One region of the Leptolyngbya sp. CCNP1308 genome, then DNA from elsewhere that is predicted to be linked to it. Evidence: predicted binding sites of a transcription regulator. Region 1 holds the regulator's gene; each other region holds the start of a gene.
The links. The regulator HrcA, encoded in region 1, represses chaperone genes, less so after heat shock. The targets are predictions, from matches to a motif close to ANTTAGCACTCNNNANTNNNGAGTGCTAANT.

Region 1 (5,086 bases):
GGTCTTATTACTAAATCTGGGGGGGCCAGAGCAGCCCGATGATGTGCGCCCCTTTTTGTTCAACCTGTTTGCCGATCCAGAAATTATTCGCCTGCCCTTTCCCTGGCTGCAGCGTCCCCTGGCCTGGTTGATCTCTAGCTCGCGGGCCAAACAGTCCCAGGCCAACTACCAGCAGATTGGCGGTGGCTCGCCCCTGCGCCGCATCACCGAAGAGCAGGCCGACGCCCTCAAGCAGGTGCTGGCCGATCAGGGTACCGAGGCCAATATCTACATCGGCATGCGCTACTGGTACCCCTTCACCGAAGAGGCCGTCGCCCAAATCAAGCGCGACGGGGTCGAAAAGCTGGTGGTGCTGCCCCTGTATCCCCAGTTTTCGATCAGCACCAGCGGCTCCAGCTTTCGCCTGCTAGAGCGGCTGTGGCTCGAAGATCCGGCTCTCCAGCGCATTGTCTACACCGCTATTCCCTCCTGGTACGATCGCCCCGGCTACAGTGAGGCCATGGCCGATCTGATCGCCCAAGAACTCGACAAGCTGGAACACCCCGACCAAGCCCACATTTTCTTTAGCGCCCACGGGGTGCCCGTCAGCTACGTCGAAGAAGCCGGCGACCCCTATCAGCGCGAGATCGAGCACTGCACCGAGCTGATTATGAAGTCGCTCAATCGCCCCAACCCCCACACCCTGGCCTACCAGAGCCGGGTGGGGCCAGTGGAGTGGCTCCAGCCCTATACCGAAGATGCGATCGCGCAGCTCGCCCAGCAGGGGGTCAAAAACCTGGTGGTCGTCCCCATCAGCTTTGTCTCCGAGCACATTGAGACCCTGCAAGAGATCGACATCGAGTACCGCGAAATCGCCGAGGAAGCCGGTATTCACGGGTTTCACCGCGTGCCCGCCCTCAACACCCATCCGCGCTTTATCGCCGATATGGCCGATATGGTCACCGAGGCGCTAGAGGCTCCCCGCCAGCTCTTCTCCGATGTGGTGCAGCCCGACAAAAAAGTCAAAATCTACCCCCAAGAGCGATCGGCCTGGGGGCTCACCCCCGTTGCCGAGGTGTGGAACGGGCGGCTGGCTATGGTGGGCTTCTTGGCCCTGCTGCTAGAGCTGGTCAGTGGGCACGGCCCGCTGCATTTTGTCGGTATTCTCTAGGGCCGCGATCGCCGGGGCCAGTGCTGCCACAGGTACGAAGTGCGAATCACTAGCCACAGCAGCAGCAGCGCAATAATGCCCCCCTGGTTGGGGGCATCAAAGGCCAGTACGGCCAGCACAATGCACAGCCCGTCAACCACAAAAAAGCTCCACAGGGGCGGGCGACGGGGGCGAAAAAACAGCCCCATCTGCAACAGCTGAATTACCAGAGCCAGTAGGGCGCTGATCAGTCCAATCAGCGGATAGATCCAACCCTCTAGGCCAAAGGTGCGGGCCACCCCCAGCCCCGCCAGAGCGCCGACCCCAGGGCTTAATATCAGCTCCAACCCCTGAAAAAACCGCTGGCTGTAACGGCTCTTAGAAAGCATCAGCTCCGCCATCGACCAGCTCACCAGTACCCCGAGCACCAGGGCTGGAGGCAGCCGCGACAGCAGCGGTACATTTGACCATAGTTGAGGGCCAGACATCAGGCCAATCAGCAGCAGCGGCAGCGCTAGCCGCAGCCCCGTCGCCGCCGCGATCGACAAGATAGCCAGTAGTTCTGTAATAATCACGGCGCTTGCTCCCCGGTCTGGGCTGCTCCCAGGGATATCCCTATTCGCTTAGGGCAGTGGATAGATAATCGGCTGCCGCCTTAACCACGGCCACGGCATTCTCGTAGACCATACGGGTTGGTCCTAGCACCCCCACACTGCCAACGGAGGTATCGTGGCGGGTGTAGTTAGACACCACCAGGGCACAGCCCTGCATGGGCTCTAGCGGGTTTTCAGCTCCAATCCACACTTTAACGTCTACGCCCTTCAGGGTTTGGGTGGCCACGGGAGGGGTGGCAAAAAACAACGGCCACAGCTGTGACTGGTCTTCTTCTAGCAGGCGCACAATCGCCTGAATGCGCTGAGCATCGCAGAACTCGGGCTGGCGCAGCACCTCAGCCAGGCCGCTAACCACCAGCTGGGGTGTCTCGGCGGCCTGCGATCGCTGCGCCAAATCTCCCAGCGCCTGGCACAGCAGTACGCCATAATGCTCAAACTCGGCGTCAAGATCGCCCCAATTGAGGGCAGTCACATCGGCCAGGGGCCGCCCCCGCAGGTGGTGGGTCAAAAAGTTAGACAAGATCTCCAGATCTCGGCGACCGGGTTCGGCAGCAGCCTTTGACGTGGCCGAGTCCAGCACCGCTGGCAGCTGTACCACCACCGATTGGGTCGCCAATGAGTCGAGCAGCACCACCATCAACACCTGGCCTCCCTCCACCACCACCAGCTGAATGTGGCGAATCAGCACCGTATTGGCCTGGGGCACGGTCACAAGGGCCAGGTAACCGCTAATCTGGGCCAAAATCTGGGTGGCCTCCTTCAGCAGCGATTCTAGGCTGCGGCCCATCCAGTCCAGCTCTTCTGACAGCGCCGCATCCACCCGGCGACCCACCCGAGCCGATGGCGACATCAACCGGTCTACATAGAGTCGATAGCCAAAGTCAGAGGGCACGCGCCCTGACGAGGTATGGGGCTGATAGAGCAGCCCATATTTCTCCAGCAGGCCCATGGTGTTGCGCACGGTAGCTGGGCTCACCCGCAGGTTATATTCCTGAGCTAAGGCCCGTGACCCGACCGGCTCTGCCGTGGCAATGTAGTGACGAATGGTGGCCTGAAGCACCTGCTCATGGCGAGCACTCAGAGAAGGGGCAGGGTCCATAGGGGGGTTGGTATAAAACTCAACTACGGCATTGCCTTACCATAACAGATGTTTTCTGGGGTTCGGCATCGCTATCTCTGACCACTGGCCCCCGCCTACAGATCCTTACTCTGGCTAAAGAACTCACCCACCCTAAAGCTAGCGGTGCTCTCGAGCTGGGCCATCGTCGATCGCGTAATCAGTTTGCCCTGCTCCACTAGCACCTCCCCCGTAATCGGGTGCAGCAGATCTTGGTCAGCCCGGCGGCCAATCAGTGCTTCAATGTCTTGGAGAGAATTGACGTACATCCCCGGCGGTAGCTCGACCACCACGCCATTACTCACTACCCGTGCCTGGCAGGCCAACCGCGAATTGGGCTTGCAGGAGGTAATCACCTCTAGGGTGCGCTGCTCACGGCGGTTGATCGGGGTCAGAGCCTCCATGCCCGACTGCACATAGATGTGACAGGTGGCGCACATGCCGCGCCCGCCGCACTCCTTCAGCACATCGAGATCTTTATTCAGCAGCACCGACAGCAGGTTGCCGTTAGTTTCAACGGAGGTTTCTTGGGCAATGGGCTCTAGGCGGACGGTTTTGGCCATGGATTGCAACGGGGGTTAAGGAATAGGGGAAATAGCCGAGCGGGTAGCGGTGGCCCTGGAAGCCAGGCCTGCCTAGGCTGCGCCTAGCTAGGCTCTGGGCGGAGGGCCTAGCAAAAGCAACTGCTCTTGAGGGGTAAGGGTTTGACCCGCAACCAGAGTTTGAAAATTGCGGATAGTTCGGCCGCCGCGCCCTAGGAAGGCCGTCACCCAGTCTTTGACCCACTGGTGCTGTTCTGCCGTCAGCGATATCTCGCTATTGGCAGCAACAGTAAAGTGACCATCTTTTTGAACCTCAAACTGTTCTAGCCAGGGGTGGGCCGGGCGAGATTGCTTCCAGGTGTTGATCACCATGGTTGTTCCCAGGTATTGGGTGGCACCCTCACTGAGGTGGTTGAGGCTCTCAATCACCTCACGGCAGCTTGGCGTTAGAGTACCCCGATTGGAGGCGGCTGGCTCAGCCTGAGGAGCCTCGGCGGCAGGGATCTCGGCGGCGCCAACGGAGCTGCCGAGGGTGACGCAGCCAGCCAGCAGCCGAAAGGTCGGCACTGCATTGTGGGGGGCCTCTACCAGAGTGGCCTTGAGCTGACCAATGGCCGTGCGATAGTCGGTCAGGGGCATTTGGTCGTTGATCAGCACCAGCAAAATCAGGCCCTGATCGAGCTTGTAGATATGGGCCAGCTGATGGGCAAAGCGAAAGGTAAAGGTGTCGAAATGGGCCGGGGTAGTTTCGACCACCTGCTGAATACCCTGGGCGAGGGCATCCTGCTGCTGCGAGTTGAGGCTAATGTCTGGCCCAAAGAAGAAGGGGCGGTTACGTCCGTCAATCAGCGCCATCCCAGAGATGCCGGGTAAATTCAGGACATTCTGGATCACCTGACGTTTCATAAATCCTTTGGGGTCTCGCTCTAAATTTTGGTGTTGAGTGTCCCGAACCAAGTAATCTAGGGATGGCAGACTTAATTACAGCACCAGTCGTAAGGGGCATGAGCTTGGGTCATTAGTTTACCCAGGGCTGGTGCGGCGGCACCACGGGGAGCGGCCTGTATTACTATCATGATTTATTGGCAGCCCAGGCTTATCGTACATTAGGGTTAATGCCCATGTCTGACCTTCCCTTTACCCTCGACCAGCTGCGCATTCTCAAGGCCATTGCAGCGGAGGGCAGCTTCAAACGAGCGGCAGACAGTCTGTATGTGTCTCAGCCGGCGGTCAGCCTTCAGGTGCAAAACCTAGAGCGCCAGCTAGATGTACCACTGTTTGATCGGGGAGGGCGACGGGCACAGCTCACCGAAGCTGGGCATTTGCTGCTGAGCTATGGCGATCGCATCCTGAGTCTATGCCAAGAAACCTGCCGTGCCATTGAAGATCTGCAAAATTTGCAGGGGGGCACCCTGATCATCGGCGCGAGTCAAACCACCGGCACCTACTTACTCCCCCGAATGATTGGCCTGTTTCGGCAAAAATATGCCGATGTTGCGGTGCAGCTCCATGTGCATTCCACCCGCCGCACCGCCTGGAGTGTGGCCAACGGCCAGGTAGACCTAGCGATTATTGGGGGCGAACTCCCTCCTGAACTACAGGACTCTCTACAAAGGGTGCCCTATGCCGAAGACGAACTCGCACTGATTATGCCGATGTATCACCCGTTGGCAAGCCAGGCGGT
Region 2 (5,086 bases), on a different contig from region 1:
GACAGCCGGGTGAGATACATGAGGCCCGCTAGCCCCACCAACCCCAACCCTAGGGGATGGCACCGATTGGGCAAATCACCCCAGGCCTGGCGCTTGCCCCAGGCAATGTAGGCGGCAAAGGGCAGCCCTAGTAGCCCGTGGCTAAAGTACTCGTGCTGAATGCTGATGGATTTGTTCAGCCAGCCATCGACCCAGTGCATCAGCAGCGGCCCGTAGAGGATCGCTAGGAGCGCGGCGATCGCCCAGGGCGGGGTGAAGTAGCGGCGGAGGGAGGGCATGGGGAGGTGGGGAAGATGAGGGAGGTGAGGGAGTAGGGGAGTTTTGAGTTTTGGACTCTAGCTTTAATTCAAAACTTAAAACTTTTATTCACCCATTTACGGTTTGCAAAATACCGACAGATTTAGCGGCGGTGACTGATTCAACCATAGCGTCTACGACGTAATCGACTTGCTCTGGGGTCATGCCGGGGTACATCGGCAGCGAGAGAATCTCCTGACTGAGGGCTTCGGCTTGGGGGAAGTCGCCGGGGCCGTAGCCGAGGGCGCTAAAGGCGGGTTGCAGGTGGCAGGGGATGGGGTAGTGGATGCCGGTTTGAACACCAGCGGCGGCGAACCGGGCCTGGAGGTCGGCGCGGCTGATGGGGCAGGTGTCGGTAATGCGCACGACGTAGAGGTGGTAGATATGGCCGGGGCCAGCGTCGTTATGCATGGGGAGGATGCCGTGTTCGGCCAGGGGAGCCAGGCGGCGATCGTACTGTTGGGCGATCGCCGATCTCGCCCGGTTCCACCCCGCTAAGTGGGGCAGTTTGACGTTGAGCACAGCGGCTTGCAGGGTGTCTAACCGGCTGTTAGTGCCCTGGGGTTTGGTGTGGTAGTACTTGCTGGTGGCCCCGTAGTTGCGCAGCGATCGCGCCGTCTCTGCAAGCAACCGATCGCCTGTGACAAACATGCCCCCGTCGCCTAACGCGCCCAGGTTCTTGCTGGGGTAAAAGCTAAAGGCGGCTCCGAGGCCGATGGAACCGGCGATGTAGCCCTCGCGCTGGGCCATGTGGGCCTGGGCGGCGTCTTCAAAAATTATCAGCCGGTGGCGGTTGGCCAGATCTAACAATCCCTGGGGCGAGACCATTTGGCCGTAGAGGTGTACGGGCAAAATGGCGCGAGTGCGGCGGGTAATGGCCCGCGCGGCAGCCTCGAGATCCATCAGGGCTGTGGTGCGATCGCAGTCCACAAAGACCGGCGTGGCCCCTGTCCGCAGCACCCCCATCAGCGTGGCCACAAAGGTATTTGCGGGCAAAATTACCTCGTCGCCGGGGGCAATGCCGCAGGCGATCAGACCCAGGGCGATCGCATCGGTGCCGCAGCCTACCCCTACCCCAAACTGAGTGCCGCAGGCCACCGCAAAGTTGGCCTCAAAGTCGGCCAGAGCCTGGCCTAACACGAAGTCTCCCTGGGTGATGACGGCATTGATCACTCCCTGAATGGCCTCCTGCAACGGCCCATGCTGCCAGGTCAAATCGACAAAAGGAACAGTCAGTGGAGAAGGGATGGTCATACTCACCTAGGTCGGTTTGGGGTAACAACTGACGCCCGCCAGTCATGCTCAGCTTGCCCGAATACCATGACGCCTTATCAGCCCCAGGGGAGTCGCTGTTCTTTAGATCAATGCCGATTGGTGCCGCCAAACTGCGGCCAGGCGGTAAACTGGGGCCAAAATAGCTTTGACTCAACCGTCCACCAGCACACGCGGGGCTATATCAAGTCCAGCTCGGGATCTGAAGTTTTCCCCCAGGCAAAACTCTACTTCTGGACTTGGATAAGGTTTAGAACACCCTGTTTAGCTACCGTTACCCCTATGGATTTTGAAACCTCTCGTGAATTTGTCGTCCGCCAAACCCTCGGCACCAGCGAAGACCTGCCCGATACCTTTATCGCCTGCCTGCGCCAGGGCAAACCGCCCATCCCCGGACAGGTGACCTCTCTGCTGCTGGCCCTCAAGGTGCTGTTTGAAGGCTTAAAGAACGAACCCACCCTCGATCGCACCCTCACCCAGGCTCTCTTTATCCTCTCCTACGAAAGCCGCCAGCTCTATTCTCAAGGGCAACGGTCGGGTGTTGTGTGGCCACCCATGCTCGACGAAGATTTAGGGCGCATTGGGAAAGCGGCGCAGTCGATTGTGTTCGGTGAGTGGATGGCGTGAGAAAGTTCGGCAAACCACACCTGCTAAAGAATTGCCGAGGGAACTTTTGGGCGGCTAAATTAGCACTCAGGATGCGAGAGTGCTAACGCGTCCTGTTGATGCAAACGTTCACTAAGCAAACCTTTGGAGGTACGTTATGGCCGCAGTCACCCTGAGTGTGTCTACTGTAAAGCCTCTGGGCGATCGCATTTTGGTCAAGGTCAGCGAAGCCGAAGAGAAAACCGCTGGCGGCATCTTGCTGCCCGACACCGCTAAAGAAAAGCCCCAGGTGGGTGAAGTGGTGCAGGTCGGCCCCGGCAAGCGCGACGACAACGGCTCGTTCCAGCCCGTAGAAGTCAAAGTCGGCGACAAGGTGCTCTACTCCAAATACGCCGGTACCGACATCAAGCTCGGCACCGACGACTACGTGCTGCTGCGCGAGTCCGACATTCTCGCCGCCCTGGGCTAGGCCAATTTTGGATTTTAGATTGGCGATTTTGGCTAGGTAGGGTGGGCACCGCCCACCATTGACCGATGCGATCGCAGATCAACCCCTAGGGCGCATCCGCGAAGCAATGCACCGCTCGGAAAGCCCCTCAAAGCGATGTCTTATCTACTCGAAACATCCCTTGAGAGCAAGTCCGGTGCGTTAGGCAAAGCCGTAACACACCTTACAAACTTCAACTAAACGCAGTTAGTCAACAATTCTTGCTGGGAGGATTATTCACCCATGGCTAAAACCATCACCTACAACGAAGATGCCCGTCGCGCCTTAGAGCGCGGTTTCGACATGCTGGCCGAAGCTGTTGCCGTTACCCTCGGCCCCAAAGGCCGCAACGTGGTGCTCGAAAAAAAATACGGCGCGCCCCAAATCATCAACGACGGCATCACCATCGCCAAAGAAATTGAGCTAGAAGACCACATCGAGAACACCGCCGTATCCCTGCTGCGCCAGGCCGCCAGCAAAACCAACGACGCTGCTGGGGATGGCACCACCACCGCTACGGTGCTGGGCCACGCGATTGTCAAAGAGGGCCTGCGCAACGTCGCCGCTGGGGCCAACGCCATCTCGCTGAAGCGCGGCATCGACAAAGCCACCGCCTTCCTGGTCGAAAAGATTGCCGAGCACGCCCGCCCCGTCGGCGACTCTAAGTCCATCGCCCAGGTGGGTGCTATCTCTGCTGGCAACGACGACGAAGTCGGCCAAATGATCGCCGACGCCATGGATAAGGTCGGTCGCGAGGGCGTGATTTCCCTGGAAGAAGGCAAATCCATGACCACCGAACTGGAGGTCACCGAAGGGATGCGCTTCGACAAGGGCTACCTGTCGCCCTACTTCGTCACCGACACCGAGCGCATGGAAGCGGTGCTCGACGAGCCCTACATTCTGCTGACCGACAAGAAGATCGCCCTGGTGCAGGACCTGGTGCCGGTGCTGGAGCAAGTGGCCCGCTCCGGCAAGCCCCTGATGATCATCGCCGAAGACATCGAGAAAGAGGCCCTGGCTACTCTGGTGGTGAACCGCATGCGCGGCGTGCTGAATGTGGCGGCGGTGAAAGCGCCTGGGTTCGGCGATCGCCGCAAGGCCATGCTCGAAGACATCGCCGTGCTCACTGGCGGCCAGGTGATTTCTGAAGACACCGGCCTCAAGCTCGACAACGTGAAGGTGGAGATGCTGGGCAGCGCCCGCCGCCTCACCATCACCAAAGACACCACCACCATCGTCGCCGAGGGCAACGAGCAGCAGGTCAAGGCCCGCTGCGAGCAAATCCGTCGCCAGATCGACGAAACCGACTCGACCTACGACAAGGAGAAGCTGCAAGAGCGCCTGGCTAAGCTCTCTGGCGGTGTAGCCGTGATCAAAGTCGGGGCCGCCACCGAAACCGAGATGAAGGATCGCAAGCTGCGCCTGGAAGACGCCATCAACGCCACCAAAGCAGCGGTGGAAGAAGGCATCGTCCCCGGCGGCGGCACCACCCTGGCCCACCTGGCCCCCCAGCTCGAAGCCTGGGCCAGCAACAACCTCAGCGGCGAAGAGCTGCTGGGTGCCCAGATCGTCACCCGCGCCCTCACCGCTCCCCTCAGCCGCATTGCTGAGAATGCCGGTGTGAATGGTGCCGTGATCGTTGAGCAGGTGAAGGAGAAAGACTTCAACATCGGCTACGACGCGGCCAACAATCAGTTTGTCGATATGTTCGAGGCTGGCATTGTGGATCCTGCCAAGGTGACCCGCTCGGGTCTGCAAAACGCGGCTTCCATCGCCTCGATGGTGCTGACTACCGAGTGCATTGTGGTCGATAAGCCTGAGCCCAAGGCTCCTGCGGCGGGCGCGGGCGCGGGCATGGGTGGCGACTTCGATTACTAAATCCAACTCACTGAGGCAACCCGTAATCGGCTTGCCCTAACCTGAACGCCGAGAACCCCGGATACTTGAAGCATCCGGGGTTCTTTTTAATGGTGGGCGTGAGGGCTTGAAGTTCAGTCAAACTGAGCTGCCCCTGATGATAGTCCCGATGGGCTTGGCGAGCGGTGTGGATAATGGGGAAGATCCGGTGGGCGAACTCCCTATTTTCTGGGAAGCGAGAGGTGGTTAATGCCTTGAGTTCCCGCTCCGGGTGCGCCCAGCATTTCTGCTTCGCGCCCGCCGATTGCGGTCCATAGGCCGACCAGCAGTCGCTGCTGAGGATGCCCGTGAAGTCCTCGCCCAGCAGCATCTTAACCTCGGCTGAACTGCGGATGGGGGCAAAGAACAGGACGTAGCATTCCGGTACGGTGGCAATCCAAATCCAATGGTTCACACCGTTCAAGCGATAACTGGTCTCATCGACACAGCGCACACCTGGTTGTTGAATCCAACCCCACCACTGCTTGTCAGCGGGTTGCAAGGCGGCACAAAACCACTGATGCAGCT
Region 3 (5,086 bases), on a different contig from region 1:
GTGCCCGTGAGCGATCCAATTAGGGGATCGAGGCCGTTGTCGCGGCCCGTGGTGGCTCCCCCCACAGCCAGGTTTTGCACCTGAGCAGGCTCAACCCCCAGGTCATCCACCAGATAATCTGCCCAGAGATCGCCGTTAGAAAACCGGCCCTCAGAGTAGGGAAAGGGCGGAAAAAAGCCCGTCAACCCAAACAGGTTGCCGGGGTCTGACAGACTATCGCCAAAGATCGTCAGGCTGTTAAAGCTGGGCACCAGCGCCTGGGTTTGAAAGCTCTCGGCGGTGAGGCTGGCGGCCTCCACATTGAGCAGAATGACGCTGGGCTCCGACTGGTTTAGGTAGCGCAGGGTGGTGTTTGCTCCCTGCTGGGCGATCGCAATCTGCCCAAAACTCAAGCCCTCCTGAAGCCAGAAGCGATCGACTCCAGGGGTAAAATCCACTACTGTATCAACCCGACCATCGTTTCTGAGCACAACGGTGTCTTGGCCCGGCCCGCTAATCAGCTGATTGCTGCCCAAGCCCCCATCGAGAAAATCATCGCCAGGGCTGCCCAAGAGCCAGTCGTCCCCCCCCGCGCCGAATAGCCGGTTATTGCCCCAGAAACCCAATAAAATTTCGTCGTCTGGGCCGCCGCTGAGGTCGTCATTGCCTAAACCACTGAGCAAAACATTGCTGCCGAAAATATTGAGGGGGCCAAGACCAGCAAAAAGCGGATTCAATAAAGACGATACCAGCGATGCCATAACGCCTCCCGGCAGTAAAACGAGCTAGGCCCAGCCTAACGAACCGCCTTCTTCCTTAACTCACACTTTAGGCTGACTGAGCACCACATTCACACCCAGCAAAATTAATCCCATACTGGCCACCATTGTCGCCGTCAGCGGCTCTCGAAAAAACAGCCAGGCCAGCGCCGCCACAAAAATCGGCACCAAACTATAGACCACGCTGGCGGTGCGAGTGGGGCCAACCTGCTGAATGCTGAGGTTAAACAAAAGGTAGGCCACTCCCGACGCCGCCACCCCCATGTACAAAATGGCCACCAGCGAGGAGAGAGACAGGGTCGCCAACTGTAGCCACCAGCGTTCGAGCGCGGCCAGCACCAGAAGTTGTCCTACTCCGGCCACGGCGGCATAGAAGGTAATCGTCAACCCCGAATACCGCTGGCTCAGCTGCTTAATAATCAGGGAATACACCACCCAGCACAGCACAGCACACAGCATCAGCCCATCGCCCCGGTTGAGTTCAAGCCTCAGCAGCGTCGTCAGGTTGCCCCGCGTCAGCAGGGTCAGCACTCCCAGCAGCGCCAGCAAAATCCCGCCGTACTGGCGGCGGGTCAGCCGTTCGCCAATAAACAGCGCCGCCATCACCCCCGTCACCACCGGGTTAAAGGCGTTGATAATCGCGGTGTTGGCCGTGGCCGTGTAGCGCAGGCTGCTAAAGAAAAAATAGTGATAACCCACCACCCCAAATAGACCTAACAGTGCCATCGCTCCCCAGTCGGCGCGGGCGACGGTGAGGGATTTGATCGGCTGGGCACTGCGGGTGATGAATAGGCCCAGAACCCCCATGGCGATGACGTAGCGCAGCAGCGAGGTGGTCAATGGCCCCAAATCTACCGTCGTATATTTGCCTGCTACAAAGCTGCCCGCAAACAAAAAGCTGGTGAGAATGGGCAGCAAAACCTTGAGTTTGAGCATCAATCAATCCTACCTATGGCAACTCAGTTCGGGAACCCGTACAGGGGGCTTTGTTGCGATCGCCCCCCTGGCGTCGTAAATTAGCACTCGGAGCTTGCGAGTGCTAAGCTTCGAAAACCTGTGTAATGCGTCTGAATGGGGCCGAGTGTAATTCCCCCAGGCGCTGTCTTAATAGCAAATCCGGAGAAGCATTGTATGGCAGCTATCACTTTGGCGGCATCTAGCGTTAAGCCCCTAGCCGATCGAGTTTTGATTAAAGTAAGTGCGTCCGAAGAGACCACCGCTGGCGGCATTCTGCTACCTGACACCGCCAAGGAAAAGCCTCAGGTGGGCGAAATCACCGCCGTAGGCCCCGGTAAAACCGATGACAAAGGCTCTCGCCAGGCTATGGAAGTCAAAATCGGCGACAAAGTTCTCTATTCCAAGTACGCCGGTACCGACATCAAGCTGGGCGGCGACGAGTTCGTGCTGCTGTCTGAGAAAGACATTCTCGCCGTGCTCGGCTAAATCAATTTTGGATTTTAGATTTGGGATTTTGGCTGCGTAGGGTGGGCACGGCCCACCATCCCCTAGGCCAACTGCAAGGCATTGTCTGCTACGGTCTCTGCCGGGTTTTGTTGGGTTCCGCTACCGCTTCACCCAACCTACTCAAACGCCTAAATCTTCTTCCCACCGTCTTCTAGCTAACGTTCACCTCATATTCTTCTTTCGGAGAAAACTGACTTTATGGCTAAGCGCATTGTTTACAACGAAAACGCCCGTCGCGCCCTCGAAAAGGGTATGGATATTCTGACCGAGGCCGTGGCCGTTACCCTCGGCCCCAAAGGCCGCAACGTGGTGCTCGAAAAGAAATTTGGCGCACCCCAAATCGTCAATGACGGCGTCACCATCGCCAAAGAAATTGAACTCGAAGACAACATCGAGAACACCGGCGTCGCCCTGATTCGCCAAGCCGCTTCTAAAACCAACGACGCCGCTGGCGACGGTACCACCACCGCCACCGTCTTGGCCCACGCCATGGTCAAAGAAGGTCTGCGCAACGTCGCCGCTGGCGCTAACGCGATTTCGCTGAAGCGCGGCATCGACAAAGCCACCGCCTTCCTGGTCGAAAAAATTGCTGAGCACGCCCGCCCCGTCGGCGACTCTAAGTCGATCGCTCAGGTGGGTTCCATCTCCGCCGGTAACGACGAAGAAGTGGGTGCCATGATCGCCGAAGCCATGGAGAAAGTGGGCCGCGAAGGCGTCATCTCCCTGGAAGAAGGCAAGTCGATGACCACCGAACTGGAGGTCACTGAGGGCATGCGCTTTGACAAGGGCTATGTCTCCCCTTACTTCGTCACCGACACCGAGCGCATGGAAGCGGTGCTCGATGAGCCCTACATTCTGATCACCGACAAGAAAATTGCCCTGGTACAGGATCTCGTGCCCGTGCTGGAGCAGGTGGCTCGCTCCGGTCGTCCCCTGATCATCATCGCCGAAGACATTGAGAAAGAAGCCCTGGCTACCCTGGTGGTCAACCGTCTGCGCGGCGTGCTAAACGTGGCTGCCGTTAAGGCTCCTGGGTTCGGCGATCGCCGCAAGGCCATGCTCGAAGACATCGCCGTCCTCACTGGCGGTCAAGTGATCTCCGAAGACACCGGCCTCAAGCTCGACAACACCAAGCTCGATATGCTGGGTCAGGCCCGCCGCCTCACCATCACCAAAGACACCACCACCATCGTCGCCGAAGGCAACGAGAAGGATGTCAAGGCTCGCTGTGAGCAAATCCGTCGCCAGATCGACGAAACCGAGTCCACCTACGACAAAGAGAAGCTGCAAGAGCGCCTGGCTAAGCTCTCCGGCGGTGTGGCTGTAATCAAGGTCGGTGCCGCCACCGAGACCGAGATGAAGGACCGCAAGCTGCGCCTCGAAGACGCCATCAACGCCACCAAAGCAGCGGTTGAAGAAGGCATCGTCCCCGGCGGCGGTACCACCCTGGCTCACCTAGTACCAGCCCTGACCGAGTGGCTCGAAGCCAACCTCACCGCTGAAGAGCACACTGGAGCTGCGATCGTAGCTCGTGCCCTGGCCGCACCTCTAATGCGGATTGCTCAGAACGCTGGCCAAAACGGTGCCGTGATCGCCGAGCGCGTCAAAGAGAAGGACTTCAACGTCGGCTACAATGCTGCCAACGGTGAGTTCGTTGACATGTTTGACGCTGGTATTGTTGACCCCGCCAAGGTGACCCGCTCTGCCCTGCAGAACGCGGCCTCCATCGCCGGTATGGTGCTGACCACCGAGTGCATCGTGGTCGACCTGCCCGAACCTAAAGAAGGCGCTCCCGCTGGCGCTGGCATGGGCGGCGACTTCGATTACTAAGCCAAGGTTTTAGCAGTCGGGTGATGTAGGGAGTATCCCCTGGGGTTATAACCTATATAAATCCGCTGGTAGCCACGCATCAACACAAAAGCCGCTCTGAAATTCAGGGCGGCTTTTGTGTTGGCAGTTGGGCACAACGTAAAATTCTTTCTTTGGATAGAGAGACAGATTTGGCCTAGGAGTACGACTCTTAGTAAACAGACTTAATCAATGTCAATTAATTATTTAAGCAACACCCACAGCCAGGCATTTAATGCCCTGGCTCTCTTTATGCTAGGGGCGGCATTATGTTTCTCTTTTTGGTGGAACCGGTTTCAGAAACGTTAAAAGAACCGATTACAACGTTTGTGCTGTTGCTGGCGATTGTGTTAATCACACCGCCCATCTTTGAGCGGTTTAGGCTACCCGGATTGATCGGCCTATTGATGGCTGGGGTGTTATTTGGCAGCAGCGGTCTGGGGTGGCTCAGCGCTGACACGGACATCATGAAGCTGTTTTCAGAAATTGGCAAAATCTATTTGATGTTTGTGGCCGGTCTTGAAATCGACATGGCCCTATTTGAAAAAACGCGCGATCGCTCCCTCAGCTTCGGGGCGCTGACCTTTGCCATCCCAATGTTAGGTGGTATTGCGGTTGGGCTGTTCTTTGGCTTTGGCTGGCTGGCGGCGGTGTTAATTGGCTCGCTGCTGGCCTCTCACACGCTGCTGGCCTATCCGATTGTGCAGCGGTTTGGCATCGTAAATAATGAAGCGGTGACGGTCACTGTTGGGGCTACAATCTTCACCGATATTGGGTCGCTGCTGGTGCTAGCCATCTGCCTAGGCATCAATCAGGGAGACTTTTCAGCGCTTAATTTGGCTACGTTATTGGGGTCGCTAAGTCTGTACACGATCGCAGTCTTAGTGGGTCTCAAACAGCTCAGCAAGCTGTTCTTCAGCAAAACCGGAAAAGACGAGGGCAATCAGTTTCTATTTGTGATGCTTTCGGTGTTTCTCTGCGCCCTGGGGGCACAGCTAATTGGGGTAGAAAACATT

Region 2: groES (co-chaperone GroES) is a predicted target of HrcA. The motif match lies at 2,254-2,284, and genes of this name have one in related genera.
Region 3: groES (co-chaperone GroES) is a predicted target of HrcA. The motif match lies at 1,773-1,803, and genes of this name have one in related genera.

The regions. Positions count from the first base shown of each region.
Region 1 covers NZ_JAYGIH010000073.1:364,511-369,596, reverse strand. The annotation lists gene hemH (ferrochelatase) at 1-1,150, shown strand, start outside; gene VB780_RS18425 (DUF4126 domain-containing protein) at 1,147-1,704, opposite strand; gene hrcA (heat-inducible transcriptional repressor HrcA) at 1,745-2,842, opposite strand; gene VB780_RS18415 (2Fe-2S iron-sulfur cluster-binding protein) at 2,938-3,423, opposite strand; gene VB780_RS18410 (hypothetical protein) at 3,511-4,308, opposite strand; gene VB780_RS18405 (LysR family transcriptional regulator) at 4,524-5,086, shown strand, end outside.
Region 2 covers NZ_JAYGIH010000072.1:407,665-412,750, forward strand. The annotation lists gene crtB (cyanoexosortase B) at 1-278, opposite strand, end outside; gene VB780_RS16250 (DegT/DnrJ/EryC1/StrS family aminotransferase) at 367-1,551, opposite strand; gene VB780_RS16255 (Dethiobiotin synthetase) at 1,852-2,196, shown strand; gene groES (co-chaperone GroES) at 2,333-2,644, shown strand; gene groL (chaperonin GroEL) at 2,906-4,540, shown strand; partial or broken gene VB780_RS16270 (IS66 family transposase) at 4,647-5,086, opposite strand, start outside.
Region 3 covers NZ_JAYGIH010000036.1:96,419-101,504, forward strand. The annotation lists gene VB780_RS10310 (SGNH/GDSL hydrolase family protein) at 1-740, opposite strand, end outside; gene VB780_RS10315 (DMT family transporter) at 801-1,694, opposite strand; gene groES (co-chaperone GroES) at 1,890-2,201, shown strand; gene groL (chaperonin GroEL) at 2,421-4,052, shown strand; gene VB780_RS10330 (cation:proton antiporter) at 4,340-5,086, shown strand, end outside.